Regions from separate parts of the Frankia sp. CcMO1 genome, predicted to be linked through region 3. Evidence: riboswitches for the same ligand, from Rfam matches in the RefSeq annotation. Region 3 holds a riboswitch; each other region holds the start of a gene.
What was found. Region 3 has a riboswitch for cyclic di-AMP ahead of AC08OU_RS21855 (transglycosylase family protein). Riboswitches for the same ligand answer to the same signal wherever they lie in the genome.
Positions count from the first base shown of each region.

Region 1: linked by a shared signal. The riboswitch ahead of AC08OU_RS10835 (peptidoglycan-binding protein) and the one ahead of AC08OU_RS21855 (transglycosylase family protein) in region 3 are both predicted to bind cyclic di-AMP.
Region 2: linked by a shared signal. The riboswitch ahead of AC08OU_RS09000 (C40 family peptidase) and the one ahead of AC08OU_RS21855 (transglycosylase family protein) in region 3 are both predicted to bind cyclic di-AMP.

Region 1 covers NZ_CDWTMG010000067.1:104-11,604, reverse strand. Annotated here, with positions in the region: gene AC08OU_RS10870 (acyl-CoA synthetase) at 1-1,264, shown strand, start outside; gene AC08OU_RS10865 (ABC transporter ATP-binding protein) at 1,304-3,256, opposite strand; gene AC08OU_RS10860 (lasso peptide biosynthesis B2 protein) at 3,234-3,746, opposite strand; gene AC08OU_RS10855 (lasso peptide biosynthesis PqqD family chaperone) at 3,743-4,060, opposite strand; gene AC08OU_RS10850 (asparagine synthase-related protein) at 4,067-5,962, opposite strand; gene AC08OU_RS10845 (lasso RiPP family leader peptide-containing protein) at 5,959-6,069, opposite strand; gene AC08OU_RS10840 (AfsR/SARP family transcriptional regulator) at 6,359-7,195, opposite strand; gene AC08OU_RS10835 (peptidoglycan-binding protein) at 7,420-8,169, opposite strand; cyclic di-AMP (ydaO/yuaA leader) riboswitch at 8,651-8,804, opposite strand; gene AC08OU_RS10830 (alpha/beta fold hydrolase) at 9,404-9,868, opposite strand; gene AC08OU_RS10825 (four-helix bundle copper-binding protein) at 10,670-11,026, opposite strand; partial or broken gene AC08OU_RS10820 (amidohydrolase family protein) at 11,245-11,501, opposite strand, start outside.
Region 2 covers NZ_CDWTMG010000049.1:3,748-15,248, forward strand. Annotated here, with positions in the region: gene AC08OU_RS08970 (sensor histidine kinase) at 1-128, opposite strand, end outside; gene AC08OU_RS08975 (PP2C family protein-serine/threonine phosphatase) at 128-1,300, opposite strand; gene AC08OU_RS08980 (hemerythrin domain-containing protein) at 1,538-2,296, opposite strand; gene AC08OU_RS08985 (PhzF family phenazine biosynthesis protein) at 2,500-3,213, opposite strand; gene corA (magnesium/cobalt transporter CorA) at 3,434-4,696, shown strand; gene AC08OU_RS08995 (hypothetical protein) at 4,912-5,298, shown strand; cyclic di-AMP (ydaO/yuaA leader) riboswitch at 5,647-5,821, shown strand; gene AC08OU_RS09000 (C40 family peptidase) at 5,827-6,933, shown strand; gene AC08OU_RS09005 (hypothetical protein) at 7,390-7,785, opposite strand; gene AC08OU_RS09010 (type 1 glutamine amidotransferase) at 8,242-8,985, opposite strand; gene AC08OU_RS09015 (MurT ligase domain-containing protein) at 9,047-10,297, opposite strand; gene AC08OU_RS09020 (hypothetical protein) at 10,589-10,729, shown strand; gene AC08OU_RS09025 (tRNA adenosine deaminase-associated protein) at 10,726-11,217, shown strand; gene tadA (tRNA adenosine(34) deaminase TadA) at 11,326-11,501, shown strand, end outside.
Region 3 covers NZ_CDWTMG010000278.1:138-5,593, reverse strand. Annotated here, with positions in the region: cyclic di-AMP (ydaO/yuaA leader) riboswitch at 770-1,005, shown strand; gene AC08OU_RS21860 (transglycosylase family protein) at 1,012-1,689, shown strand; cyclic di-AMP (ydaO/yuaA leader) riboswitch at 2,183-2,379, shown strand; gene AC08OU_RS21855 (transglycosylase family protein) at 2,382-3,101, shown strand; gene AC08OU_RS21850 (DUF3151 domain-containing protein) at 3,188-3,622, shown strand; gene AC08OU_RS21845 (adenylosuccinate synthase) at 3,714-4,997, shown strand; gene AC08OU_RS21840 (hypothetical protein) at 5,248-5,456, shown strand, end outside.

The DNA.
Region 1 (11,501 bases), on a different contig from region 3:
CGTGCCGCCCGACTCCGGGCCGCGTGAACGCGGTCACATCCTGCGCGACTCGGGCGCCGCCCTGCTGCTCGGCAGCCCCGCCTGGGACGACCTCACGATCCCCACCGTGCCGGTCGATCTCACCGCACGGTCGGGGGCTGCCGGGTCCGGGTCCGGGGGGGCCGGACCGGCGCTCATCCTCTACACCTCCGGGACGACCGGAGCCCCCAAAGGCGTGGTGCTGTCCGCCCCGGCCATCGCCGCCGATCTGGACGCCCTCGCCGACGCCTGGGCCTGGACGCCCGAGGACACGCTCGTGCACGGACTGCCGCTGTTCCACGTCCACGGCCTGGTCCTGGGTGTGCTCGGGGCGCTGCGGGCCGGCAGCCGGTTGATCCACACCGTCCGCCCGACCCCGACGGCGTACGCGGCGGCCGGGGGGACCCTGTACTTCGGCGTGCCGACCGTGTGGTCCCGGGTCTGTGACGATCCGACCACCGCCCGCGCCCTGGCCTCGGCCCGGCTGCTCGTCTCGGGCAGTGCCCCCCTGCCGATGCCGGTGATCGACCGGCTCGCCGGCCTCACCGGCCTCGCCCCGATCGAACGGTACGGGATGACCGAGACGTTGATCACCATCAGCGCCCGAGCGGACGGGGAGCGCCGGGCGGGCTGGGTCGGCACCACCCTGCCGGGAGTGCGGACCCGGCTCGTGGACGACGAGACGGGGGCCGAGCTGCCCGCGGACGGGGAGAGCATCGGCGAGCTGCAGGTCCGCGGTTCCACCCTGTTCGACGGGTACCTGGGGCGCCCGGAGGTCACCGCCGCGTCGTTCACCGCGGACGGCTGGTTCCGCACCGGCGACGCCGCGGTCGTCGCCCCGGACGGCCACCACCGAATCGTCGGGCGCCGATCCACCGACCTCATCAAGAGCGGCGGTTACCGGGTGGGCGCGGGCGAGGTCGAGGCCGTGCTGCTGGCCCACCCGGCCGTGCGCGAGGCCGCCGTCGTCGGGCTGCCGGACGACGACCTCGGGCAGCGCATCGCCGCCTTCGTCATCGCCCCCGGCCTGGCCGGTGCGGCGGGCGGGATACCGGGCGGGGCGCCGGGCGGGACACCGAGCGAGACGGCGAGCGAGACGACGGCGAGCGAGGCGCTCATCGACTTCGTGGCGCGGGAGCTGTCCATCCACAAGCGGCCCCGGGAGATCCACCTGGTGACCGAGCTCCCCCGCAACTCGATGGGCAAGATCCGCAAGTCCGCCCTGGCTCCCCCGGAAACGCCCTGAGGGCAGGTCACGGCGTCGAGGAGAGCGTGCTCGGGGTGCTCACCCCACCGGGGCGGGAGGCCCTGCGGTCCCTGCTCGCCCGCGCCCTGGCGGGCTGACCGGCCCAGCGGGGCTGGCGGGACCGGCCGGCAGGCCCGTGGCGAGGCCGCGGTAGAACGCGCTGGTCGCCATCAGCTCCTCGTGCGGGCCCTGCGCGACCACGCGGCCCTCGTTCAGCACGAGGATGAGATCCGCAGCCCGCACCGTGGAGATCCGGTGGGCAATGACCAGCAGTGCCCGCTCGGCGGCGATCCGGCGCATCGCGCGGGTGAGCGCCTGCTCGTTGACGCTGTCCAGCTGGGCCGTGGGCTCGTCCAGGAGCAGCACCGCGGGCTGAGCGATCAGCGCGCGGGCGATCGCGACCCGCTGCCGTTCCCCGCCGGAGAGCAGCACACCATGATCACCAACCGGGGTCCGGAGCCGCTCGGGCAGCCGGTCGGTGAAGTCCCGCAGCCCCGCCGTGGCCAGGACCGCGGTGATCTGCTCCTCGGTCGCCTCCGGCGCCGCGTAGGTGATGTTGTCCCGCAGGCTGCCGTGCAGCACCGGGGTGTTCTGCTCGACCAGCCCGACCCACCCGCGGGCGGTCGCGCGGGGCATCGCGCGGACGTCGTGGCCGGCGAAGAGGATCATTCCGGCGTCCGGCTCGTAGAATCGCTCGACGAGCTCCAGGATGGTGGACTTGCCGGCACCGGACGGCCCGACCAGCGCGACGTGCCCGCGGGACGGCACCGTGAACGACACCCCGCGCAGCACCGGCGTCTCCGCGTAGCCGAACCAGACGTCACGGAACTCGATCGACGGCACCTGCGGATTCGGCGGCTCCCTGCGTGACAAGGACAAGGATGACACTCGTGACGAGGGTGAGGGTGACAACGGTGCCGGCGGGCGCGTCCCGCCGGGGGCCGCGGCCGCCACGGGGCGCAGCGGACCGTGCACCGGCTCGTCGTCGCCCTCCCGGGGCAGCGCGAACACCGCGTTGACCCGCGACAGCGCCCCCATCCCCCGCTGGATGGTCGCCGCCGCCTCGATGAGCTGCGACAACGGCATCACCAGGTAGGTGGCATACAGCAGGAAGGCGACCAGGCTGCCGAGCGAGGCCGAACCGCGCGCCACCAGGATCCCGCCGACCAGGAGCACGACCAGCACGCTTCCCTGCACCGCGAGCTGCATCGCGGGGGCGATGATCGAGTCCAGCTTCGCCATCCGGATGCCGGCCTGGTATGCGGCCGCGGCGTGGTCGCCGATGCGCGCGGCCTCCCGCCCCTCGGCGCGGTTCGCCCGCACGGTACGGATCGCGGTGAGGGCGCGCTCCAGGTCGGCGGTCATGCCGCCGACGCTGGCCTGCCCGCGTTCGGACACCGTCCTGATCCGGGACAGCGCGCCGAATACCACGACCCCGGCCACCGCCACCACCCCGAGCACGAGCAGGAACAGCCAGGGGTTCAACCAGATCATCAGGGCGACGGCGCCGACGACGCCGATCACGCTGGTGACCAGGGAGGTGAAGCTGTACGCCACCGCCTCCCGCACCACGGTCGTGTCGGTATTCGCGCGGGAGATCAGATCCCCGATCCGCCGCGTGTCGAACACCCGCATGCGCAGCCGCAGCAGGTGGCCGATCAGGCTGGTGCGCAGGCCGAGCAGGACGCCCTGGCCGACGCGCTCGAGCAGGTAGTGCCCGGCGGTGTCGATCATCGCCTGGCCGACGAACAGACCCAGCAGCGCCCCGATGAGCCAGCCGGGAATACCCCCCGCCTGCGCAGCGTCGATCACCCGCATCACGAGCAGCGGTTGGAGCACCCCGACGGCGGTGCCGACCACGGTCAGCGCCGTGGCGATCGCCACCGCCCCGCGACGGCCGCACAGCAGCGCCCAGAGTTCCGCGACGCCCCGCAACGCGGGCCCCCGGGCAACTCCCTGGCCCTCCCCCTCAACGACGTACGCCCTCGTCACGAGGCACGCCCCTTCCGCGAAGCCCGCCACTCCCACGAAGCCCGCCCGCGCGACGCGGCCCGGTTCCCGTTCCCGGACCGACGCTGAGCAGCGGCCGCAGGTAGCCGGCCGGCATCGACTCCCCCACGATCACTCCGTCCGCCTCGACCCACGCGTGCGCGGCGAACGGCGCGATGGTGCGCACCCCCACACGCCACGTCGGGAACGTTCCGGTCAACCGGCACAGCAGGGCGGTCGCTATCGAGCGGGGAACGCAGCCCCGCGCGCCGCGGCAGGTGAGGCTCACGGCTGTCACCGCCTGCCGGGCGGCGAGCGCGGTGTCATAGTCGGCCGGGCGGGCGCCCGCGCCCACCTCCGTGAGCACCCGGCAGATGCGGGCCGGCGACTGGGTCGCGAGCACCCGCGCGATCCCCACGGCGACCAGCGCGCCGAGCCGACGAGCGAGGGACGGTTTCGCCTCCGGCCGCTCGACCACCATCGGCGCGGTCACCGGGCCTGCGCCCGGGGATCGCAGACCGCCTCGGTCTCGGGTGACCATCGGGGTTCGGGCTCAGCCTCGATGAGGCCCACGTCCGCGAGTTGGGCGAGCAGACCCTCCACGTCGCGGCGCGCCGTCTCCGGGTCAACCTCGCTGGCCTCACACAGCCCGCGGGCGGCGGCTGCCGTGTCGCCGCCGTCGAGCAGGATCCGCAGCACCAGGTCACCCGAGGGGTTGAGGGTCCAGTACCGGCCGTTGTCGATATGGAGGAGCACCGCTCCGTACTCGGTCGGCGCCCGCACTACGTCAGGCCGCAGCGTCACCATGATCACTCACTCCTCCGGTAGCTCACTCACTTCTCCGGTAGCGCAGTCAGGGCTCCGCCGGCTCGCGAGCACCCGCAGCCACGCGTCCACCGCGAACGTCGGTTGCAGCGCCTGGTGGCGATGACCAGGTACGGACGAAGATCGGCACGCCTGGCGCAGCGCGTCCGGCTCGATCAGGCCGAGATCGGCCAACGGGCTGTCATCGCACAGCTTCACCAGGACGTCCTGGCTGGCGCGCAGGCCCTGATCCGCCTCGGCGGCGGCATCCGCCTTGGTCTCGCGGCGCAGGCATTCCTGCGGCACCACCCGGCGCATGGCCTCCTTCAACAACGGTTTGTACTCCCACGGACCGGTGCGCTCCTCGGGCCGCACCGCCAGCGCCGCCCGGACCACCCGATCGTCGAGGAAGGGAGCGGCGAGCGGCGGGCCGACCGGATCGGCGAGCTGGTCGAACAGCCGGAACACCGCCGCGCCGGCGCGGATGGCGAAGAGATCGGCGTGGCCGTCCCGGGTCTCGGCCAGCGGCCAGGCGCGCCGGGCGGCCTCCGCGAACGCTCCGGCCAGCAGGTCGAGGGCCGCCGGCGTGAGCCAACCCGGGACCACAGGCGGAAAGGCCCAGTCGAGCGGGGCCAGGACGCCCGGGTGGGATCGGCCGAAACCGGAGGAACCGGAGGAACCGGCCGGACGGTGGGCCTGGTCGAGCGCATCGGCCATGTCGGCGAGGCAGTCCCGGTAGCCGCGCGGCCACATCATCCGCAGACACGCCATCCGCGGCCAGCCCTCCTGCGCTCGGTGTCCGCGCAGGTCGTGCAGCGCCCGCCAGGGCCGGCGGCGCAACAACCGGGGGAGGTAGGCGGGACAGCCATAGGCGACCTCGTCGCCACCGAACCCGGTGAGGTGCACCCGCGGCCCGTACAGCGCGACCCGGTCAAGACCCGCGCGCAGCTTCGCCCGGTCGACGATGCCGACGAACGGCCGGTCGAGCGGTTCGTCGGCGTCGGCAATACCGTCGTAGACGAGGGGAAGCCCGGCGGCGGGCAGGACCTCGCGCGTGACGCCGGGGAGCGTGGCCGCGGCCCGCGCGGCCCACTGGGCGTCGTCGTCACCGGGATCGCGGGCGATCCCGGTGAGCGCGACCACGTCGGCGGGGCCGCGCGCGGCCAGGCAGCACACCGAGGTGGAGTCCAGCCCACCCGACAGATCACAGCTCACCGTCCCGCCGCCGGCGACCCGCGCCGCCACGGCCTCGGCGAGAGCCGCCCGCAGGGTCGGCGCCCCCTCCGCACGGGACCGCACCGGTGCCGGTCGACGCCACCACCGCAGGACAGTGGCCTTCTCGTCAGGGCCGACGAGAAGGTAGTGATCCGGGGGCAGCGCGTCGATCGACTCCCAGAGCACCAGGTCGTCGAGCGGATGGGGCGGTGACGGGTCGAGCAGCGACAGAGCCAGCGCCGCCCGGTTCAGCGGGGCGCCCGTGAGCCGGGCGAGCACGTCGGCGCGGTCGGCGGCGACCAGCTGGCTGCCCAGCCGGGCGGTGAAAACCCGCCGGGTTCCCGTCGGGCTGCCCTGGATACGACGGTGGCCGTCGATGTCGGCGATCACGTGGTAGTCGCCGGCCACCGCGCGCGCGAGGTCGAGAGCATGCACGTCACGGGCCGTGAGAAGCAGCCGCAGGAGCTGTCGCGCGTTGGTCGCGGCACACCCGATCAGGGCCAGTCGCGAGCGCCCGGCGACGGCACTGACCATGGCGTCGTCCGGCCAGTTGCCGACGATCCACGGCCGCCCGGAGGCGTACCGCAGCATGTGACGGACCCCCGGCGGACGCACGACGGGATCACGGTCGGCCAGCACCAGAAACCAGCAGGACGGAATCGGGACCACCGCCACCCCGGCCGCCGTCACGCAAAACGCCGCCAGAAATAGTCACGCCCCCAGCCCCAGCGGCCGTTCGTCACTGCGGCGAAGCTGCCGGCATCCTCCAGTCGCGGGGGGAGGTAGGTAGCCTTCATCGTCTTCTCCTCAGCGGTTTCCGCGCGCCCGCGCTGTGACGCGCACCCTTGCGACGCGCACCCTTGCGACGCGCGCCGGTGGCGATACACGACGGCGCCGCGCCCGTGGCGCGGGCGCCGGCCAGCTGGTCCGGCCCGTCTGGTTGAAATTCCCCCGCCGGGTTCACTGGCGGTTCAGCTGACCTCCGGTGGTGAATTTGGGGGACCTGAGCACGGTCTGCGGTCCCTGGACCGTGCTCAGGTCCCCATAACTCGGCCGCCGCACGACTCGGCCGGAACGGCCGTGGTATCAGGTGATCCACGAGTCCGGATTCAGTACATGCTGATGGGCACGCCGCAGTTCGACACCGGGCTCGATCCCGAGTTCGGTCACCAGCCGCCGGTAGACCGTCTGGTACTCGGCCAGTGCCTCGGCCCGCCGGCCGGTGTGTTCCAACGCGAGGATCAGTTGGGCCCAGGGACGTTCCCGGGTCGGATGTTCGACCGTGAGCGCCCGCAGGGTCGGCAGCACCCGATCGTACTCGCTGAGGGCCAGGCGGGCGTCGATCAGGTCCTCGCACACCGCCCAGCGAGCCTCCTCCAGCCGGAGGACCTCCGCGCCTGCGATCTCCGCCGGGAGCTCGTCGAACGCGTCCCCCCGCCACAGCGCGAGGGCACCTTCGAAAAACCCGGCGGCGCGTTCCGGTGAGCCGGCACGCACGGCGGCGCGGCCCTGCTCAGCGGCCGATTCGAACCGCTTAGCGTCGATCTCACCGGGCGCAACGACCAGGCGGTACTCCCCCGGCCGGCTCTCGATGCGCCCGGGGCCGTTCCCCCCGGCTCCGGGCGTGCCCAGGGGCGGCCGGAGGGTGTGCCGCAGCTCCGAGAGATAAGTCTTGATGTTGCCCCCAGCGGAGCGCGGCGGGGCATCCTGCCAGAGCGCGAGCCGCATCCCGTCCACACTCACCCACTGGCCGGCGTGCAGCAGCAGGGTCAGCAGCAGGATGCGCTTCTTGCGCTGGTCGATGCGGACCTGCTCACCCGAGGATCGCCGCACCTCCAGCGGTCCCAGGACCGCGAACAGGAGGCCGGCCCCGGTCGCGGAAGATGCGTTCGGACTCGCCTCAGATAGGTAGTCGTCGAGCATCGTGGCTCTCATCGATCGGGCCCCCGTTTCGGTTTTCCCGTGCGGGCCGGCTGGTCCCGCCCGGGCCGGTGCCGTCTCCCGGCCCGGTGCTGGCCCGGTGGCTGAATACCCCCAGCTCACCCCGGGTAGTCATCCGGTGCATGCGGATATCGAGCAGCGATCTCGGGCGGGTCGGGAACACCGCCCGAGAGCGCCGGCGCCCGGTCGGCGGGCCTCGATCAGGGTCAGATCCCGAGCTTCGCCCGCGTCTGCGGCCCGACGATCCCGTCGACCACCAGACCGTGCTTCAGCTGGAAGTCCTTGACCATGTGGTTGGTCTGGTACCCGAACTTCCCATCCACGCTGATCGGGTAGCCAAGGCTGGCTAGCCTCTTCTGGATCTGGTGGACGTCGAGGCGGAACCCGAGGCCGATGGCCAGCGACGGGTAGCGGGCCGCAGGCGCCACCACGGCCGCACGCGCCGGGGCAGCCAGCGAGGAGTAGGAGACGTTCGTGAACCGCGCGCCGCGCGAGACGGCCGCCGCCGCTGCCTGTCCCCGGGCCAGGTAGCGGTAGTGCATGCCCTTGGTGTAGGCGCTCCAGGCGGTGATGCCCTGGCCTTCACAGACCTTCTTCGCCGCCCAGACGTTGACGGTTGGGTCGTAGAGGTTGCGGTTACCCACCCAGCCGGCGTGGGCCCGCATGTTGATCTGCCACAGGCCGCGCGAGTCCTCGCCGGAGGTGGCGTGGGCGTAGGGGTTGCCGCCGGACTCCGCAAGAGCCACCGCGACCCAGGTGGCCAGCGGGACGCCGCGGCAGCCGGGCAGTCCCGCGTTCGCGGCCGCGCTGGCGATCGTCACATCGGGGACCGTGGTGGCGGCCCTGGCCGGGCTCGCGGTGGCGAGCATGCCGGCGCCGGCGCCGATCACACCGACGGCGGCGACAACGGCGCCCCGGGTCCGGGTGGAATTTTTCCGATGCTTTCCCTTGGCCATTTCTTTGACATCTCATTTCGGTGTCGTCGAGCACAGACTGGTGATCGAGGGGAGGGATGCCGCTCAAAGGAGGGCGAGCGGAGACGACCGCGCTGGAGAAGAGCAGCACCCAGTGCCGGTCCCCCGGTGCGCCGAGGGTCCGTCCGGGGACGACCGATCGACGCACCCTGAGGATTCCGGGGTCGATGGGCTGAGCAGCCCGGCAGGCGGCCGCGGTCATTCCGTTCCGGGCCTGGCGGGCCCGGTGGACGGCAGGGGTCAGCCGACCACGGATGACGAGGTCAGGTGGCTTTCAGCCGAGCTGGTGGTATCGCGCGTCAGCGCGATCGGCCGGTACGGGCACCGACCGGATGGCACGTTCTCGCGAAGACGTCAGGGCGAGAACGGCGCCCAATATGGCGGGGACGCACCGCGGGTCGCGCCGAACGGCGTCACGGTCCAAAAGACCGGAGCCGAGCGTTCCTGAAACACAGGCAACGTCGAGTCCTTCCCGTACGCCTGCGAGGTTAGCTGTCGGGTTCGGGCCGGGAAGCCCGGCCGTTTCCGCGGCGTGCGCGTAACGGCTTAACCCCAAGGGCGGCCCGCAACGAGCCACCCGAAGGAACGTGGTTCCCCCGCTTCTGCCCAAGGTCTCTCGGAGGGAGCTCCGGACCGTGGGCAGAACTCGGCGTCGGCCCGGAGCTGTTGATACCTCGCAACCGTAGCGAACTACAGACCGTAGTGACAAGTACGAGTTGCGCCGAATCTGGGCGCATGTTGGTCACGATACGTGCATAACGCTGCGGTACCGCAACTCTCGGACATCAATAGCAGCTACCGGTAGCGACACAGATCACCCGTCACGACCGGATCTTGGCGATATGACCGGTCTGTCGCGACGGGGACCGGTGGCCACGGGGACCGGTAGTCACGGGGACCGGTAGTCACCGGGACCGCCCGGCCGCCCGGCAATCCCTGCGCCCCCGCGCACCCCGGCAACCCCCGGCGGGCGGGAAACTTGGACCGGGGGTCGGGTGGCGTGTGGGCGGGTACGCAAACGCGAACGGCGCCGGCTTCGAGCCGCAGACTCGAAGCCGGCGCCGTTGGAAAACAGACGACGCGGTACGGGACGGACGATGGACCCGCGTGATTCGCGCCGGCACCCGCCAAGGAAACGCCTGCTGAGCGATTGGGACTCCCGCGGAGGCACACCCCGATCAGAGCGGCACGCGGGCGCGCCCGGCACCGGGCGAGATCAGTCGAGCGGCCGGTCCCGCTGCCGTTGCCGTGGGGCCAGCCGCGGGGCACGGAGGTTCTCGAGGAACAGCAGGATGTGCGCGCCGACCGCACGCCGACCGGGGCCGGCGAGCACGCCACGCCCCCCGGGTAGCGACGCCAGCCGGGCCCGGCGCGCGGTCCGCGTCATCATGCGCACCAGCGCAAGCGGGCTGACCTCGTCTCGCTCGGCGTGGAGCAGTAGGACCGGCAGGTCGGGCAGCGACCGTGGGATCGGCTGTCCCGGACCCTCGCCCGCGATCTTTCGGTACACCAGCGGCAGGTCGAGCAACACGAGGGCATCCGGCCGGACGGCTGGCGAACCGGCGCCGACCAACGCCCGCAGGGCCCCGCTGTCCGAACCCAGCAGGATGAACGGACCCTCGGGGGCACGCGCCTCACCAAGGGCGAGGACGGTGTCTCTCCCGTGGTCGAGAAACGTCACCTGATATCCGTCGAGCGCGAGCCGGAAAGCCAGGCCCTCGAAATGTTCGGCGGATTCTCCCCGACCGGGGAGAAGGACGACACTGGCTCTTCTCGAGTGGGTTGGATCACCGCTGGGCCAGTAACGGGTTCCCGACCCCCCCACATATCCATGGGAGTCGAAATGAAATAACTTGCGCGTTTCGAACCCTCCACAGGCTTGTGACCTGCGATGATGCTCTCGATCACGTATTTGTTACTTCATTACGTCCCCATGGGGGCGCGGATAAACGTATGCTGACGAAACCAGGGACGACACAGCATGCTCCGATCGGAAACCGTCCAGAGATGTACCCGGTACTGACCGGACATCGATACCGAGGCAGCTGGCGTCCACGCAGGCAATGACGATCTGGAGACAGACATATCGAGCGGCCATGAATAAGGAGAACGCCAGAGAGAACACCGAGCGAGGGAAAGCCGAGGAGGCTAGTAAAGCACGTGAAGTGGCCGGGCCGGACAACCGGACGAGGCCACTCGCAGGAAATCGATGTGGCCACGGATGACCAGGGGGGTCATCCGATCCACCCAGGAGGACATGACCATATTCTGCCTATCCGACGGCTACCTGTCAACATGGTCAATATTGTTACTCAGGTGTTTCACCCCATGTCCGCCCGAGGATACGTAACCGTAGCCACCAGTCGTGACCGAGGCCACGTGGCACGTGGCACGTGGCGCCGCACAGCTGCACGGCCCCGGACGTCGGGGCGGAGTCGGGTGATCGCCGGCTACGCCCCGGCGCCGTCGGGCCGGACGCCGCTCAGGCGGCGGCGCCCACCATCGTGTTGCAGCTCTCCGCGCAGGATCGGCATGCGCCGGCGAGCTTGGCGAGCTGCTGATCCTGCGGCATCCTCTCGCACATCTCAGCGCACATCACGCAGATCCGCGCGCACATCGCGCACATTTCCCCGTGCATCGGCGACATCCGGCACATCATGTCGGCGCAGGTCCTGGTGACGGCTGCGCAGTCCATCATCAGCCGCATGTTCGCCGACTCCATCATGGCGCCCGGCATGTCCATGCAGTAGGAGATCGTCTCCTCGCACAGGGCCGAGCAGGACATACACTCCTCGATGGCCTTCCGCATGTTCTTATTGATCATTTCAGCGTGCTGCATGAGAACCCTCCAGGCATTGGAGACGCGGCACCCCGTACCAGCAAATGGCCCGGGCCACCTGACGGCAGCCGGCAGCGGGGCCCCTACGACAATAGCTTTCGGGGGCCGATCCGCATCTCGGTCAATCGCCGTCCCAGAGCGGATCCGACGAAAGCCCGCGAAGCCATACTAAGGGTATTTCTTTTGATATTTCGTGAACATTCTAGAAAACGGGAGAGTCAGCTGGACGGCGACGCCGCGGGCCGCTCGGGAGCGATTCTCGGCACCTCTTCCATCACCATGGTGGGGCGGACCAGGTTCCCGGGCAGCCGCGGGTGGGGCAGCACCGCACGACCGCCAAGGAACACCCCGCTCACGGCGCCCGGCCGCTCGAAGACCGACAGGTCCCCGGGGTCCGCGTCGAGCAGGATCGCGTCGAAGGCGGAGCCGACGGCGATACGGCCGGCTCCCTCCCCCAGTCCGAAGAGCCGGGCTC
Region 2 (11,501 bases), on a different contig from region 3:
ATGTAGGTCACCTCAAGTCGACGGCGTAGGCGCCAGACGGGCCCGACCCGGCCCCGCTCCACCGCCCCGCTCAGCCCCGCGTCGCCCGCTCCCTCATCGGTAACGTTCGGGTGGGTGCGCTCCGGCATCAGCCGGCACCCCAGATCAGCAGCAGGAGTGCGACGTCGTCGGTCAGCGGGCCGCCATTGCGCGCCTCCACCCGGTCGATCAGGTCGTCGAGCAGCCCGTCGGGGTTGTCAGCGGGCCAGAGTTTGGCGATCTCGGGCAGCACGCCCTCCCAGCCCAACGGTTCCCCGCCCGGTCCCTCCCGCCCCTCCAGCAGGCCGTCCGTGGCGAGCAGGAGCGCCCAGTGCGGCCCGAGCTCGATCCGCACCTCCTCGGAGAGGTCGTTGTCGACGATGCCGAGAGCCGGGCCGACGACGTCGCCCGGCAGCGCCGACAGCCGCGGATGCAACAGCGCCGGCGGCGGATGACCGGCCAGCCGCATCCGCGCCGAGGCCCGGTCGGGAGCGATCGCGAGGGTGCACACCGTCGCAAAGATCTCGTCCTGTTCCCGCTCGCTCACCAGCACGCGTTGGAGATACCCGAGCCGGTCGGGTTCCGGAACACCGGCAAGGACCAACGTGCGCCACGCGATCCGCAGGCTCACCCCGAGCGCTGCCTCGTCCGGGCCGTGCCCGCAGACGTCGCCGAGCAGGACGTGGAGCGTGCCGTCCGCGGTGGACACCATGTCGTAGAAGTCCCCGCCGAGCAGGGACTGCTGCCGGCCGGGGCGGTACCGGGCGTCGTGGTGCAACCGGCCGTCGTCGATGAGCGGCCGGGGTAACAGGCCGCGTTCGAGGCGGGCCCGCTCGTCCGCCAGCAGCTCCGACTCCCGCAGCGCCTGCGCGGCGGTGTCGGCCCGCTTGCGCTCGATCGCGTACCGGACGGCCCGGACCAGGTCCCGCCCGTCGACCTGGCCCTTGACGAGGTAGTCTTGCGCGCCCGCGGCGACCGCCTGCGCCCCCCGGTACTCGTCAACCAGACCGGTGAGCACCACGACCGGCGCTCCCGCCTCGACCGTGAGCAACCGGCGCAGCGCCGACAGGCCCTCGCTGTCCGGCAGCCCTAGATCCAGCAGCACGCACGCGACGTGCTCGCTGCGACGGGCGGCTTCGGCCACCGTGCGCACCCGGGTCAGCTCGACCGGAGCGGAGGCCTCGTCGAGGAGCTCGGACACCAGATAGGCGTCGGCATCATCGTCCTCGACCAACAGCACAGGCCAGATCACTTCCACAGGATCAGCGTTCGGCGCCCGCATCGCGTTGCTCTCGGTCCCTGACACATCTCCTCGGCATTGCACGACACGAGGCCATACCGGCCCAACCCGGACCCGAAGCATGGCACGACCACAGCGCCCGTGCGCATCGGAACGCCGAACCGGAGTGGACCGCGGCCAAGAAGACCAGCCAGGAAGACGGAGCGCGACGGGCTCAGGAAAACCGGGCTCAGAAAGACATGGTGGGCCCACGGGAACGACGGCAGCCGCCAGGACAGATCAACGGGCGGCGGTGTGGCTATCAGCATCGGTGTGGCTGCCGGCAGCGCGGCCCTGCGCGCCCTCCCTCCCTGGCGGGGTCTCACCCGGAACCGGCGCCGTGGGACGGCCCAGCAGGTACCAGCCCCACAGCCCGGCGGGCACCGGGGCCCGCACCGGCGCGCCGGGTACCTCCCGAGCGTCCATCACGTCGAGCAGGTGATCCCAGTAGCCCGTCAGGCGGGCCGCCAGGCTTCCACCGAACAGCCTGCTGTGCAGGAGGTGCGGATGCGGTCGGGTCGGAGCGTGGCGCATCGCATCGGAGAAGCGGTCGAGGAGATCCCGGCGCTCGTCGTCGGACAGCTCGGCCATCAGCTCACGCAGAAGTTCGTCCTCCAGCGTCGCATGTTCGACCATCAACGCGGCCAGATCCCGGCGCAAGTTCGCGACCGGCTCCGCGGGCCGGTTGAGGTCCCCCTGGACGTACTGTTCAATGCCGCGCATCACCGAGGAGCAGCGCCGCGCCAAGCGGCCCAGGTCCGCCACCCGCGCCCGGCCACCCACGACCCGGCGGGCCATCTCCGGGTAGACCACCGACTCCATCGCGCTCAGGTGTGCGGAGACGGCGGCCACGGCCGCGTCGCTGGCATGCAGCGCCTGCCGCGGGTCGGTCGACGGACCACCCACGTCACCGTGGGCGTCGGCGCTGCGCGAGAGCTCGATCAGACGGACGGCGTCCTGATGCGCGGCCTCCACCAAGGTCGCCAACGTCTCGGCCATGACCACCTCGCAGCCCATGGGCAGATACCCAGCGGAGAGCTACCGGAAGCCAAAGCTACGCCTATCCGACCCGGTCCGCATCTCGGCAGCCACCACGCAGCCGTAACCCGGTACCCACAAAAGGTGCCAGTCGCCTCGCTCGGCACCTGACTCTCAGACTTGGTCCCTGTGGTGTCCGGCCGTGGCTCCGCCGGACGGCACCGTCACCGGGCGAGGAACTCGTCGAGATCGGCGAGGAACCGCGTCTCATCCTCGACCACCAGGCCGCCGATGTCGGCGTGGCCGGGCGGACCCGGCTGCGCGAGCACAATCGAACCGGTACCGTGCCGGATGGTGAGCCGCCGCCCGAGCAGCGCGGCCAGTCGCATGGAAGCCGACCCGCAGGCCTCGTCCTCGGTGACGCCGTGCCTGCTGGCGAAGGCCCGGGCCCGCACGACCCCGCCCGGCTCATCCTCCCACGCCCAGAGCTGGGTCAGGTCCTCGCCGGGTGGACGGGGCAGGTCGAGCGCGTCGACTTGGCACGGGTCCGCAAGCATCTCATGCCACCAGTAAGGCACGGCGGCCAAGGCGCTGCGGACCCAGACCCGGCCCTGCTCCTGCCAGCTGACCGCCTCGCCGCCGGCCGGGCGGAGGATCTCCGGATGGCCACCGAGCAGCCGACCCAACAGCCAGGCCGACCCTACCAGGGCGTGTCCCGCCATGGGCAGCTCCCCGGCGGGCGTGAAGGTGGCCAGCTCCGCCAGCTCCGGGTCGTCGACGAAGACCGTGGCGGGGCAGCCTAGTCGGCGCGCGACGACGGACCGCTCCCGCGCGTCGGGCAGCAACTTCGCGGCGTCCAGCACCACGGCGAGCAGACTGCCGCCGGCGCCCGTCTCGTCGGCGAACACCCGAAGCGTGCGTACCTCGATCCCGATCACTCGATCCTCCCTGTGAGGTATCCCATACGCCGGACGTGTGTCTCACCCTTCGCGTGGCACCCCGCCGGCACAGTCGCCAGGCATCCGCGTCCACGGTGAAGCCCGGATCGCCTCCGGACGGCCGGCACCGACTTGTCACCATGAAGGTTCACCAGCGGGAAGGTCGTGGGAAATGCCGACAGGTGGACATGGACATGGATCGGCGGCAGGGAAGGAGGCAATGATGCGGGACGATGCGGTGCCGGGCGAAAGAGTACGCGACGAGACGGTACGCGAGAGCCGGGGACGCGACGATGACGGCGCGCACCCGGACGGCGGCGACCACGGCAGCCAGCATCCCGTCCGGGAGGTGCTGGGGGACGCCCTGGAGCAGGCGTCGGCCAACGCCCATAAGCTCGCCGGCGCGCTGACCCGTCCGGTCTCCCTGGTCCGGGTGGGTCGCAAACGACGCCAGGTGCCCCGCCCCGGACTACCGCGGACGCCGGACGGGCGCGTCATGGCCTGCGGCGTGTACAGCCATGGCCGGCGGATCACCACGGACATCGACCAGGCCGACGCGCTGCGGTTGGCGCGGTCCGAACGCAGCGGGTTCGCCTGGCTCGGCCTGTTCGAGCCGAGCTACGAGCAGCTCACCGCGATCGCCGAGGAGTACAGGCTGGACAAGCTCGCGGTGGAGGACGCGGTCACCGGCCACCAGCGCCCCAAGCTCGAGCAATACGAGAACCACCTGTTCATGGTGCTCAAGACGACCAGTTACGTGGAGCACACCCAGATGACGAGCACCTCCGAGGTAGTCACCACCGGCGAAATCATGATCTTCCTCGGCGAGGACTTCGTCGTGACCGTGCGGCACGGCAGGCACGGGGAGATGACGAAGCTGCGCGGCCGGCTGGAGGCCAACCCGGAGATGCTCCGGCACGGCCCGACGGCCGTGCTGCACGCCATCTGCGACAGCATTGTGGATGACTACATCCGCACCGTGGAAAGCATCCAGGCCGACGTCGACCAGATCGAGGCGGGGGTCTTCCATCGGGATCAGAAGCCGTCGACGGAAAGCGCCTACCAGATGAAACGCGAGCTTCTGGAGCTCAAGCACGCGGTGCTGCCGCTCGCGGGCCCGTTGCGTACCATCACCACGGACGCCCCCACGATGGTCGACGTGGCGATGCGCCGTTACTTCCGGGACGTCGCCGACCACCTCGAGCAGGTCAGCGAGCGTATAGCTCACTTCGACGAGCTGCTTTCCTCCGTGCTCCAGGCGACGCTGACGCAGGTGACGATCGCACAGAACGAGGACATGCGACGGATCAGTGCCTGGGTGGCGATCGGCGCCGTCCCGACCGCCGTCGCCGGGATCTACGGGATGAACTTCGACCACATGCCGGAGCTTCGTCAGACGTGGGGCTACCCGGCCATCCTGGCCGTCATTACGACGATCTGCCTGTTCCTCTACCGTGCGTTCAAGCGCAACGGCTGGCTCTGACACCGACCTGCATGCTATGCGCGCAGGGACCACGACAATGACGGCAGATCCATAGTCCCTTTTTACTATCAGTTGGCTGACGCGACGTATCCGTACGATGGGTTACCCCTGGCCCGCCACGTCGGTTACCGTTACCAACCGTGTCGGAGCAACCGGGTCTCGTGCCAGCCGCTCGGTGCGGTCCCCGCCGATCCCCCCACCCGTCAGGGGACTCCATGACCTCGTCTGACCCCAAGAGTCATAAAACAGCCATCCTGCCTGATCGGGACGATCTCATCGCGGAGCTCGCCGGCCGGCTGGAGGCCCTCGACGCGCTCCTCAACCGGCTGGAGGATGCCGAGCGGCAGGCCGCCGACGCCAGCGAGCATCTCATCCGGACCCGCCGGTGGCAGGAGGACACGGTCCGGACCATCCAGGAGGAGCGGGCTCGGATGCGCCAGCGCCAGCACGCCCTCGACGAGCTCGCCGGCCACGCCCGCGCCGCGGTCGAGGCGCTGGCGCACCATCGCTCGCTGCCCCGTGAGGTCCACGAGCTCGCGGTCGAGCTCCAGGTGCTCGATGCGGCGGGATTCCTCACCCGCCGCAGCTCCCGGTCCCGCTGAGGGGGGTGCACGCCCGACCTCGCCCGTCAACTACTTTAAGTAGTCAAAAGTCGCCCACGGGCCGAGGGAGGGCTACCCGCCCGCCCGCTTCTCACCCGGACCGGCCGCCGCCACGGGCCCCCTACGCAGCGAAAAACCAGCAGGACAACCGGGGTGCGAAGGGCCTTCGGCCCGCCCGGTCAGCCCGGCCGGCCGGCCGAGCGGGCCGCCGACGTCGCGCGACGGGAACTTCAACGCACACTCGCCGTAGTTGGGAAGGACTAGTGTTTACCCACCCCGTCCAAGTGGACTAGTCTCACGCCGACGTCACGACAACACCGGGCCGAACGCCGAGTCCTGCCCCCGGCCCCGGTGTCCCCTCCGAGTCGTCATCAGGGGCAGGAGCGGGGGACCCACCTCCACCGGCCGGCACCGATCCGCGGTATCGACCTAGGGGTGAAGCTCGACGCGTGAAGGTCACGCGAGAGCCGGGCAGCCCAGCCCGAACCCGACAGCTCACTTCGCAGGCGTACGGGAAGGAATACACCGTTGTCCGCGCAAAGCGTGCAGCTCGACGAAGAAACGCGAGGCGCCGGTCGCGGCCGTCATCGCGCACCCTCCGCGCCCCCGGCCGCCCGCAGCCGGGCCCGGGCCCGCGCCTTCGCCGCCGTGACCACCGGGACCGTCGCGGTCTCCGGAGTGGCTCTCGCCGGCTGCGCCACCGACATCAACGCCGACGCAGCGAAGGACGAGCAGCCGAACACCGCTCCGATCATCCTCGCCGCGCAGATCGGCTCCCATGCCGCCCTGGGCGGCAGCATCGCGGCGGCGGCGGTCAGCACCCACGGCTCCACCTCCCTGCTCGGCTCGGCGGGCGGTGTCAACGTCCCGCCCTTGACCGGCAAGGTTCAGGTCGGTCTCCGGGTGACCAACCCCGAGGTGACCGTCAACGCGGACCAGCCGATCGACATCGGCTTTTCGCTCTACAACGAGCAGACCCACGAACCACTGGCGAACCAGCTGGTCAAGGTGCAAGTGAAGCTCCCCACCGGGTGGGCCACCTTCAAGCACCTTTACACTAACGCCCAAGGCTACACTTCCTACACGGCCCGGGTGCTCACCACCACGAACGTCACCGCGGTCTTCGACGGCACGGACGCCCTGCAGTCCGCCCGCTCGGCGAACGATGCCACCCTGCGCGTACGGCCGGCACCCATCCCCCAGCCCGTCCGCAACGCCGCCTGGTCGGATCTCCTTGCGACAGGGGACGCCGCGGGCCAGACGTCGGTTCCGGTCCCGTCGAGCTCCCTCGGGGAGAAGGCCGTCTACCTGGCCTCCCTGCAGGCCGGCAAGCCCTACGTCTACGGTGCGGAGGGCCCGAGCTCGTTCGACTGCTCCGGCCTCATCCAGTACATCTTCAAGCAACTCGGCAGGAGCGTGCCGCGGACGACCGACGCCCAGTTCGCCGCCGCCACCCGGGTGTCGCAATACAACAAGCAGCCCGGCGACCTGATCTTCTTCGGGACACCCGGGAACATCTACCACGCCGGCATCTACGCGGGTGACGGCATGATGTGGGTGGCGCCGCGCACCGGCGACGTCATGTCGCTCAAGAAGATCTATACCACCTCCTACTACGTCGGTCGGATCCTCTAGCAGCCGGTCGGAGCCGGCGCACCGCCCTCATGCCGACGCAACGGCTCATCCGGCTCCGGTGGATCGCCTTCGCGGCTGGCGGACCGCACGAGCCCTGCCGGTCCACCAGCGGCCGGCTACCGGGCCTCCCCTCCGGGCACCGACCCGAAGCCGTGAAAGCCGAGCCCGGGACTCCCACCCACCGGCGAAGCCGCGGACAGACCAGCAAGCGGGCCCTGTCACCGCCCGACAACCCGCCTACATGGTTCCTTTCCAGCTATCCGGACGGGCCCTCCTTCCGGTGGGACGGACGTCAGATCTCCCCCCCATCTGACGTCCGTCCGGCCGGAAGGCCCCCGATTCCGCCGGCCTTCCCTCGGATCCCCCCCATCCGCACGGGAAGGCCGGCGGGCCTCGGACCCCCGGCCGACCAGGTTCGCCGATGCCGCTACCCCCTCCCGGCGGCATCGGCGGACTTCAGCCTTCAGTCTCTGCCCGGTGCGGGAAACAGCCCGGCCCGCTCGCGGGCGCCGCGGTCAGGCCCCCAGCCGGTGACCGGACGAGAACTTCCACAGGGCCTCGCTGACCTTCCGGATCCCAGGAGGCCTCCGGGGCCCGGCCCTCCGGGACACGGTCCTGGCAGTTCGGCCCGGGCTCCGGGTCGAACTGCCCGACGACGCCGACCGCGGCGAATTCCGGCTTACCCGGGGCGCAGGCAGCGGCCAGGGCCAGCCGGGCACCCTCGCCGATCCCCCACACGTAGACCCGGTCCGGATCCACCTTGGTCCGTTCCGTGGAGACGAAGCGGACCACGTCGCGCAGATAGCGCACGTCCGCCCCCTCGGGTCCGTCGATCCGCCACGTGCCGCCCACGGACGGCTTCCGGGAAGGCCACCGCGAAGTCGCAGGAGTTCGCGAGCTTGCCGGCGTCACTCTGCCGGTCGAGTGACTTCGCGTCCGCGTTGTCATCGTGCAGGATCAACACCAGCGGAAGCGGGTTGGCGGGATCGGACGGGGCCTGGACGAGCAGCTCACGGCCCGCCGACGCGTAGTCGCCGGGCAGGCTGACCCGCTGGGTCCTCGGGCGGTCACGGGTCCCAAGGTAGCCCCAGGCAACCACGATCACGACACCGACGATGAGCACGGTTCTCTTGTTTTTGCCCCACCATCCGGCGAGGGGATTCGACACCACGATCCAACCGAACCACACCGCCGGCCGGGAAACGCCGCAAACCTGGTAGCAGATGACGACAAGACCTGAGTCAGACCAGGTCTGTCCGCCTTGTCCCCCCAAACTTTGCCCCCCCAAAAAAAACGCCAGGGGACGCGTCAGGTGACGGCCAACGCGCGGCGCCGGGCCTGGCGCAGCACCTCCACCTCGCGGGGCGCGCCCAACGGCGGCAGCGGACCGTGGACCCAGCTCAGCAGGAGATCGGCGAGGGCGGGGTTCTGCGCGAGCACCGGCCCGTGCAGGTAGGTGCCGATGACCCGGCCATCCACAATGCCGTCCGTTCCGCCGTCACCGTCACCGGTCCCAAGCCGGACCGTACCGAGCGGGATGCCGTTCGCGCCGGGCAACCGCCTCGTCCGCCCGGCGTGATTCTCATACCCGTACAGGGTGGGCAGGCCGAGCCGTGCGTCCGGTTCCACCACGATGTCCCCGACCGCGCGCGGCGGCGGCGCGTCCGACGGGCCGAAGGAGCGACGGGTCTCCACGCCGACGAGATTCAGCCCCTCGTGGATCTCCCCACCGGACGGGAAGGTCGCGCCGATCACCTGGTAGCCGGCACACACGGCGAGCACCGCGGCTCCCGAGCTCACCGCTCGCCGGATCGCCCGGTTCTGCCGGATGCCGTCCGCCGCGAGGACCTGCGGTGCGTCCTCACCCCCGCCGAGCAGGTAGATATCACAGCTCTCGGGCACCGCCGACCCCGCGGGAACGTTCACCACCTCGACCGGCAGACCACGCCAGCGCAGGCGCTGGGACAGCACGATCGCGTTACCGCCATCACCGTAGGTACCGAGCAGCTCGGGGTAGATCAGCGCGATCCTGGTTACCGAGCCGCCCGTCATCGCGTGGATCCCCTCATTGCGTCACCAACCTCGCCGCGTACACAACCTTGCCGCGTGGACCTCACCGCGTGGACCTCACCAGCAGATCGCGAAACGCCGTGTAGTTGGCGACGACGTCGACCACCTTCTCGTTGGCGGCCAGGGCCGCGTCCTCCGCGCTGGCATACACGCTGTGCGGCACCTCCGCATAGGCCAGCCGCACGCTCATGTCCTCCTTACGCTCCCCGGTGACCAGCACCTGCCGGCCGGCGAGCCGTTCGAACGGCACGTCCCAGATCCAGGACGGATCCCGCCCGTCAGCGGTCTGGGAGTTGAAGTCGATGACGACAGGCCGCGGCGGCGCGTCCGCCAACAGCTCCATCATCTCCACCCAGCCGGCGGGGTTCTTCGCCAGCAGCAGCCGGCCTCGGTGGCCCTCCTCGCCGAGCGCCACCTCCTGATAGCGACCCTGCACATCGCCCAGGCCGGTCATGGCCGCAAGCGCATCCTCGATCTCGACGCCGAACTCCCGGGCCGCGGCGGCGGCCATCGCCGCGTTACCGAGGTTCACCCGTCCGGGCAGATCGAGCCGGGCCGCGATGGTGCGGCCGTACCAGAGCAGTTCCCGGGAGCCGGTGACCGCGACGATCGGCTCGGGCCTGGCCAGCCCGCACTCGGACCACCAGCCACTGCTGTTGCGGTACAGCAGCCGGGCGCACTGCGGGCAGACCATCGCGTCCGCCGTCCAGTTCTGCCCCGCCGACACCCAGACCTGCCGGTGCCAGCCCGCCGCAGCCCAGGCCACCAGGGGATCATCGACGTTCGCGACCACCGTCGTGTCGCGCAGCTCCGAACCGAGCTCACGCCACATGGCGGCGATGCGCCGCGTCTCGTTGGACCGGTCGAGCTGGTCGCGGCTGATGTTCAGCAGCAGGACCACCCGCGGCGAGATCTCCCTGGCCACCTTCGGCAGCCAGATCTCGTCCACCTCGAGAGCCGCCGCCGCGTCGAACGGCGGCCGGGACAGCGCGGCCAGCACCCCGGGCGCCATGTTCGCCCCGCCGCTGTTCGACTTGACCGGCCCCAGGGTGCCCAGGGCCCGGGCAAGCAGCCGCGTGGTGGTGGTCTTGCCGTTGGTGCCCGACACGCAGGCGGTCATCCGGTGGGAGCCGACCTCTGCGAGCGCCCCCGGGGACACCCGCAGCGCGAGCTTGCCACCGATCATCTCGCCGGAACCACGGCCGAGCCGGCGTGACGCCTCGGCCGCCAGACGTTCAACGGCGAGCGCGGCCTGGGTCCTGGCGGTGAACCGGCGGGGGATTGATGTCGTCATCGCGGTTTCTACAGTGCCACGACGGCACCGGGCGGCGAAGCCCGCCCCGTCTTCCGTTCCGATAGATCCCGGTCCAGTCCCCGGTCATCGGCCCGGTACCACCCGGTAGCGCCCCCGGACGGGGGTTTGTTCCGGCCGGACATTACCTCACGTGAGCTGGCGTTACCCATAATCCGTCAGGGAAGGTGTCGACCGGACCACCGTGGCGGAATCGACGCGGCATCGCGGTAGAACTCACCCGACGGGGTGAACCGGAATACCCACGGCCGCCCCCACAGGTGAGAATCACAGGTGGAACACGGCTGGTCGGCGCGGGTGCGCCGGTTCGGCCACCGGGGGCCGCGCCGGGCGGGCATTCCGGACCGGCACGGCCGGCACGGCCGGCCCGGGTCCGCCGCGCGGTTGCAGAAGGGACGTGAGGGCGCACAGTGACCACGAAGGCAATCGCGATCACGCAGGTACACGGCCACTGGTCGGTGCACGATCTCGACCCGACCGACGCCGACGACCTCGACGCCCTCACCGACATGATGCGGGATCTGGGTGACGGCCCCGTCATCGCCTTCATCGAGGAGGACGACGAGTACCTCGCGGTGGTCTGCGTGCGTCCCGACGACCCGGATCCGCAGGTCTTCCTCTCTGATCGCCGGGTCCTGGTGACCTCCGATCTCGCCGAACGCCTGTTCGCCGACGCGCTGCCCTCGATGGCGGGGCTGATCACCGCGGACGACGAGGATGACGCGTCCGCCGTCGCCCATGCCGCCCCCGTGGGCGATCTCGATCTACTCGGCGATCTGGGCACCCCCGCGGAGGCGTTGTTGGAACTGATCGGCGAGGAGGGGATGCTGCCGAGCGATGTGATCAGCGCGCTCAGCGAACGGGCCGGGGCGGGGGAGATCCTCGACGACGCACGTGGCTGAGCTCACCGGTCCGGCTGATCCGGGATGACCGATCCCGACGAGTACCCCCGGGCGGGCGCTCCCGCCCGGCTGAGCGGTCCGCCCGGACCAGACCGCTTCCACGAGGCGATGGGGCTCGCCCTGCGCGAGGCCCGCCTGGCCCCGGACCACGCCGATGTCCCGGTGGGTGCCCTGGTGGTGACCGAGGACGGCACGGTGCTCGGACTCGGGCACAACGAGCGGGAACGCGGCGCCGATCCCACCGCCCACGCCGAAATGATCGCCCTGCGGGCGGCCGCGCGCCG
Region 3 (5,456 bases):
GAGGGCATTCTCCGGACCCCTCGACCCGACACTCTCCATCGTTTCCGGCGGACGGAACGACCGGCACGCGGCGGACATCCGACCCGCCCCGGTCCGATGCACGACCTGCCGATTTCCCGTACTATGCCGGCCCCACGGTTCCCCGGTCGCTCCGACGGCTGGGGGACCACTGTTTACCGGGCGAGGGACCCCGCTCCTCGCGTAACGCCGCCTCCGCTGGCGACCAGCAGGTTTCGGCCACATTAGCGGACACGCACCGGGCCTTCGGTAACCGTTCACCTACCGCCCCGCCCCACGGAACCCCTTCGTCCACCGTGGCGGCCCGACAGGCAATTTTCACAATCGGCGTTCGATCGAATCCGCCGTGTGCAAAAATCACAACGCTGCAAGTTACCGCCCGATTTCCGTTGTTTTTCTCACAAAAACAGGCTTCAACGGACGAAGCGTAGTATCAGGCCGATCACTCGCGTCGATCTCGTAGCAGGGCCGTCACACCTTTGTTGACATGTCACACATCTGGCCTGATACGGGACTCTCCGCTCATCGTCGCCCATCGGCAAACAGGGTGATCGGCCAAGCACAAATGCCTCCGCACGTCGTACCGCCAGGTTGATGAGCGGGCGCGCACGCGCGATACCAGGCCGTCGGTTCCTGCTCAAGCAGGCGCGCCGAGTGTGCTCTTTTTCACGCACCCTATTCAATGCTTGGCGACTCGCCGGGCGGCGTGGTTATGGTTTTCGCCGTGCCCGGCAACAACGCCGGGCATTCGTCGGGCGGCACGCCGAATCCTGCCCCCGGCCGACGATTTCTCGAACCGGGCGGCAGGAACGGGGGACCCATCTCCGAGTATCGAAAGGATTCGATGCTCTCGGGGTGAAGCCATGTGCGACGACCACACGGAAAGGTGTTTCCGGTGCGGCTTCCGTCTCCAGGGAATCCCTGGCACGGCCGGGCAGTTCCCAGCCCGAATCCGACAGCTCACCTCGCAGGCGTGGGGAAGGACCACAAGACATGTCCGACGCACGTATCAGTGGCCGACAATGCCGCGCCGGTACCCGCAGCCGGGCCCGGGCCCTCGTGGTCGCACCCGTACTCGCGGCAGCGGTGGGCGGCACCTTCGCGCTCAGCCAGCCGGCCGGTGCGGCCACCACCTGGACGGGCCTGCGGCAGTGCGAGTCCGGCGGTGACTACACGATCAACACCGGCAACGCGTACTACGGCGCCTACCAGTTCTCCGCCAGCACCTGGCACGGCCTCGGCTACAGCGGTCTGCCGCACCAGGCTCCCCCGGCTGTCCAGGACGAGGCCGCACTCAAGCTCGCCCGGCGGTCCGGCTTCGGCCAGTGGCCGACCTGTGGCCGCGGGATGGGCGCCGACCAGCTCGCGGGCGGCTCGTCGAGCTCCTCGGGCCAGGCGTCGCGCACGGCGGAACGCAGTGAGCTGACGGTCAGCCCCATCTCCGTGAGCACCCCCGTATTCACCCGTAACCTGACGACCGCACTGGCCAGGCAGGTACGCGACGACGTGCGGGCCTGGCAGGCCCGCGTCAACCATCTGGGGTATCCGATCACGATCGACGGCCGTTACGGACCACGCTCCGCCGCAGTCGCCCGCGCCCTGCAGGCCGCCAAGGGACTCACCGTCGACGGCATCGTCGGCCCGGCGACCTGGCGGGCCACCTTCAGCTGATCCTCTCTATCAGCTCTATCAGCTGATCCATTCACTCCGTCAGCTCCGTCAGCTGATCTCTTCACTCCGCTCCCGCGACGGGGGACGACCGCCGCGGCAACCGGACATCCCACCCCGGCGACACCGGTCAGGGGATCTCACCTCGACGACGGGCCGGCCCGACCGGCCTCCGGACGATCTCCGGTTGACGGCCCGTACGGGCTGGCCCGTGCAACCCACCACCAACATCACCCGGACCACACCCTGACCGGCCTCCGGCAGGGCCGATCTTCGGCAGAGCCGATCTTCGGCAAAGCCGGCGAGGAACAGCAGGACCAGCGAGCCACCTGCGGAACCTGTACGGAAGTGGCACGATTCGCGCGATCCTCACTGGTTACTCCGGACCACCCCGGTTTGCGCTCCATGAGCGGTTCTCGCTAGAGTGCCGCTCACTCGCCTCGTCGGCGAGGCCGCCCGGACGGACGCCGAGTCCTGCCCCCGTGCGAGCGGCCGGAACGAACATCAACCGCAGCGGGCAGGAGTGGGGGACCCACATTTCGGGCGCCGCAAGCAGCGTCCTTGGGGTAAAGCCGGTGCATCCCGGTCCATGGTGGAGAGCGGTTCCTACTCGCCACCCGGGGTCGGATCCTCCGGCCGGGCCATCCCAGCCCGCACCCGACAGCTCACCCCGCAGGCGACGGGATTGGACGAACATGCCCTCTGGGCGTCGTGGCGGCAGACATCGAGCACCGCAGGCCCCATCGCCCGCCGGTCGCATCCTGCGCACCACCGGCGCGGTCACGGCCATCGTCGGCAGCGGCCTCGCGGTCACCGCGGCTCCGGCGGGCGCGGCCACCGCCGATGACTTCACCAAGCTCCGCCAGTGCGAGTCCGGCGGCAACTACGCGATCAACACCGGCAACGGCTTCTCCGGTGCCTACCAGTTCGACGACCGGACCTGGCACGGGCTCGGGTACTCCGGCCGGCCGTACCAGGCGTCGCCCGCCACGCAGGACGAGGCGGCCGCGAAGCTCTACAACCAGCGGGGCTGGCAGCCATGGCCGTCCTGCTCGGTCAAGATGGGCCTGACCAACAACGGCCCGGCCAGTGTCCCGGGCGGCTCTGGCGACGTCATCCAGCAGGCCATCACCCCGGTGGAACCCCCCATGACGCTGGACCGGGCTCGCCGGGAGATGGGGGACGGCTCGTTCAGGGGCACGGTCCTCGACGCGTCCCTCAGCGACGACGTCCGCCCGGAGGCCTTCGTCTGGCAGGACAGAATGCGCCAGAAGGGCTTCGTACTCACCGTCGACGGCAAGTTCGGACCGCAGTCGCAGGGCATCGCCGCGCTGTACTCGTACCTCACCCGGGTGAACGACGGTCAACCCGGGGTCGTCGGCCAGAATCTGTGGAACGTCAGCGTCAGGGCCTGACCGACCTGGTCACCGTGCGCGCAGGGCGGGCGCGTCCGGGGTGACCTCCATGACGTGTGCGGCCAGTCGTCGGGCAGGATGCACTCATGACGACGCCGTCCGCCTCGGGAAAGCCCAACCTGCTCTCCGGTCCGCCGCCGACGCTCCTGCCCTCCGACGCGGCCGCGACCGAGGCGCTGGCCGCCGGTGATCCGCCGGATGCCGTCGCCGCCCGGCTGCCCGCGTTCAGCGCGCCCTGGGCCGCGCTCGCCGAGCTCGCGCTCACCGGCGGACGACCCGTCGAGGCCTATCCCTACGCCCGCACGGGCTATCACCGCGGCCTCGACGCCCTGCGCCGCTCGGGCTGGAAGGGCAACGGGCCGATCCCCTGGTCACACGAACCCAACCGCGGGTTCCTGCGTTCACTCGCCGCTCTCGTCCGGGCGGCCGCGGCCATCGGGGAGGCCGAGGAGGCCACCCGCTGCCGGGCGTTCCTGACCGACAGCGATCCCGTCACCGCCAGTGAGCTCGGCTTCACCTGACAGTGAGTTCATCAGGCCGCGTCGGTGGTGGAGGCCAGCGAGGACGCCGCAGCCGGCCCCACGGCCCCGCCATCCCTAGTAACCTCGCCGGGTGCCTGCTCTTGTCCTCATCGGTGCCCAGTGGGGCGACGAGGGAAAAGGAAAGGCGACCGACCTCTTGGGCGGCGCCGTCGATTACGTCGTCCGATACCAGGGTGGCAACAACGCCGGCCACACCGTGGTCATCGGGGCGGAGAGCTACGCGCTCCACCTGATTCCCAGTGGCATGCTGCGAGCCGACTGCGTTCCCGTGATCGGCAACGGGGTCGTCATCGACCCGGGCGTGCTGCTGGCCGAGATGGACGGGCTCACCGCCCGCGGCATCGACGTCTCCCGGCTCCTGATCAGCGCGAACGCCCACCTGATCATGCCCCATCACCGGGCGCTGGACCGGGTCATCGAGCGATACCTGGGCAAGGCGCGGATCGGTACCACCGGTCGCGGCATCGGTCCCACCTACGGCGACAAGGTTGCCCGTACGGGCATCAGAGTGCAGGATCTCCTCGACCCGGGCATCTTCCACAAGAAGCTCGAACTGGTGCTGCGGGAGAAGAACCAGGTCCTGGCCAAGGTCTACAACCGGCGCCGGATCGAGCTAGACGAGGTGGCCGAGGAGTACGCCGACTACGCGAAACGCCTCCAACCCCACATCGCCGACACCGGCCTGATTCTCGACCGGGCGCTGCGCGCGGGCAAGGTCGTGCTGCTCGAAGGCTCCCAGGGCACTCTCCTCGACGTCGATCACGGCACCTACCCGTTCGTCACGTCATCGAACCCGACCGCCGGCTACGCGGCCACCGGCGCCGGCATCGGCCCGACGAGGATCAGTCGGGTGATCGGCATCATCAAGGCCTACACGACCCGGGTCGGCGCCGGCCCCTTCCCCACCGAACTGGACGACAAGGTCGGAGAGGAGCTGCGCCGCATTGGCGGGGAGTTCGGCGTGACGACCGGCCGGGCACGGCGCACCGGCTGGTTTGACGCCGTAATCGCCCGCTACGCGGTGCGGGTCAACGGCCTGACCGACCTTTTCCTCACCAAGCTGGACGTCCTGTCGGGCTTCGACCGGGTGCCCATCTGCGTCGGCTACGACATCGGCGGCGAACGGGTCGACGAGATGCCCATGACCCAGACCGAGTTCCACCACGCCAAGCCGATCTACACCGACCTGCCCGGCTGGCACGAGGACATCTCCGGCGTCCGGTCGTTCGCCGACCTGCCCGGCACCGCGAAGGACTACATCAGGGCGTTGGAGGAGTTCTCCGGCGCCCCGGTGTCGGCGGTCGGCGTCGGTCCCGGGCGGGACCAGACGCTCGTCATCAATGACCTGGTCTGAACAAACTGGTCCGAAAAGACCTGGTCTGATCCCGCCCGGCGCGGGCCAAGATCCGGTCGGTTCCGGTTGCAGCCGGAAGCATTACCATCGACGCTTGGGCGGTCACGCAAAGCAATGACGTCCGGGGGTGGTGGCGGTGGCCGTTGTCAGGTCCCGGCCGTCGGATGACGACCCTTCCATCCCCGGGCGGACACCGCTGTCGCTGCCGGAACCGGCCGAAGCCCCGCAACCGGCCCGTTGGCCACCGGCCGTGAGACGCGGTTACCTGCACCCGACCGACTCCGACGCCTGGCCGGTCGGGTTCTCCCCCACCGGCGAGGCTCTGCCACAGACACTGACCGACGTGCTGCTGCGGGGCAGCCACGCCATCCGGAGCTCGAAGCGGGCCGAGGCGCAGCGGCTCGAACGCGCCGCGGCCGTCGCCGGTCACGTCGACGCCCAGATCCGTGACTTCCTGGA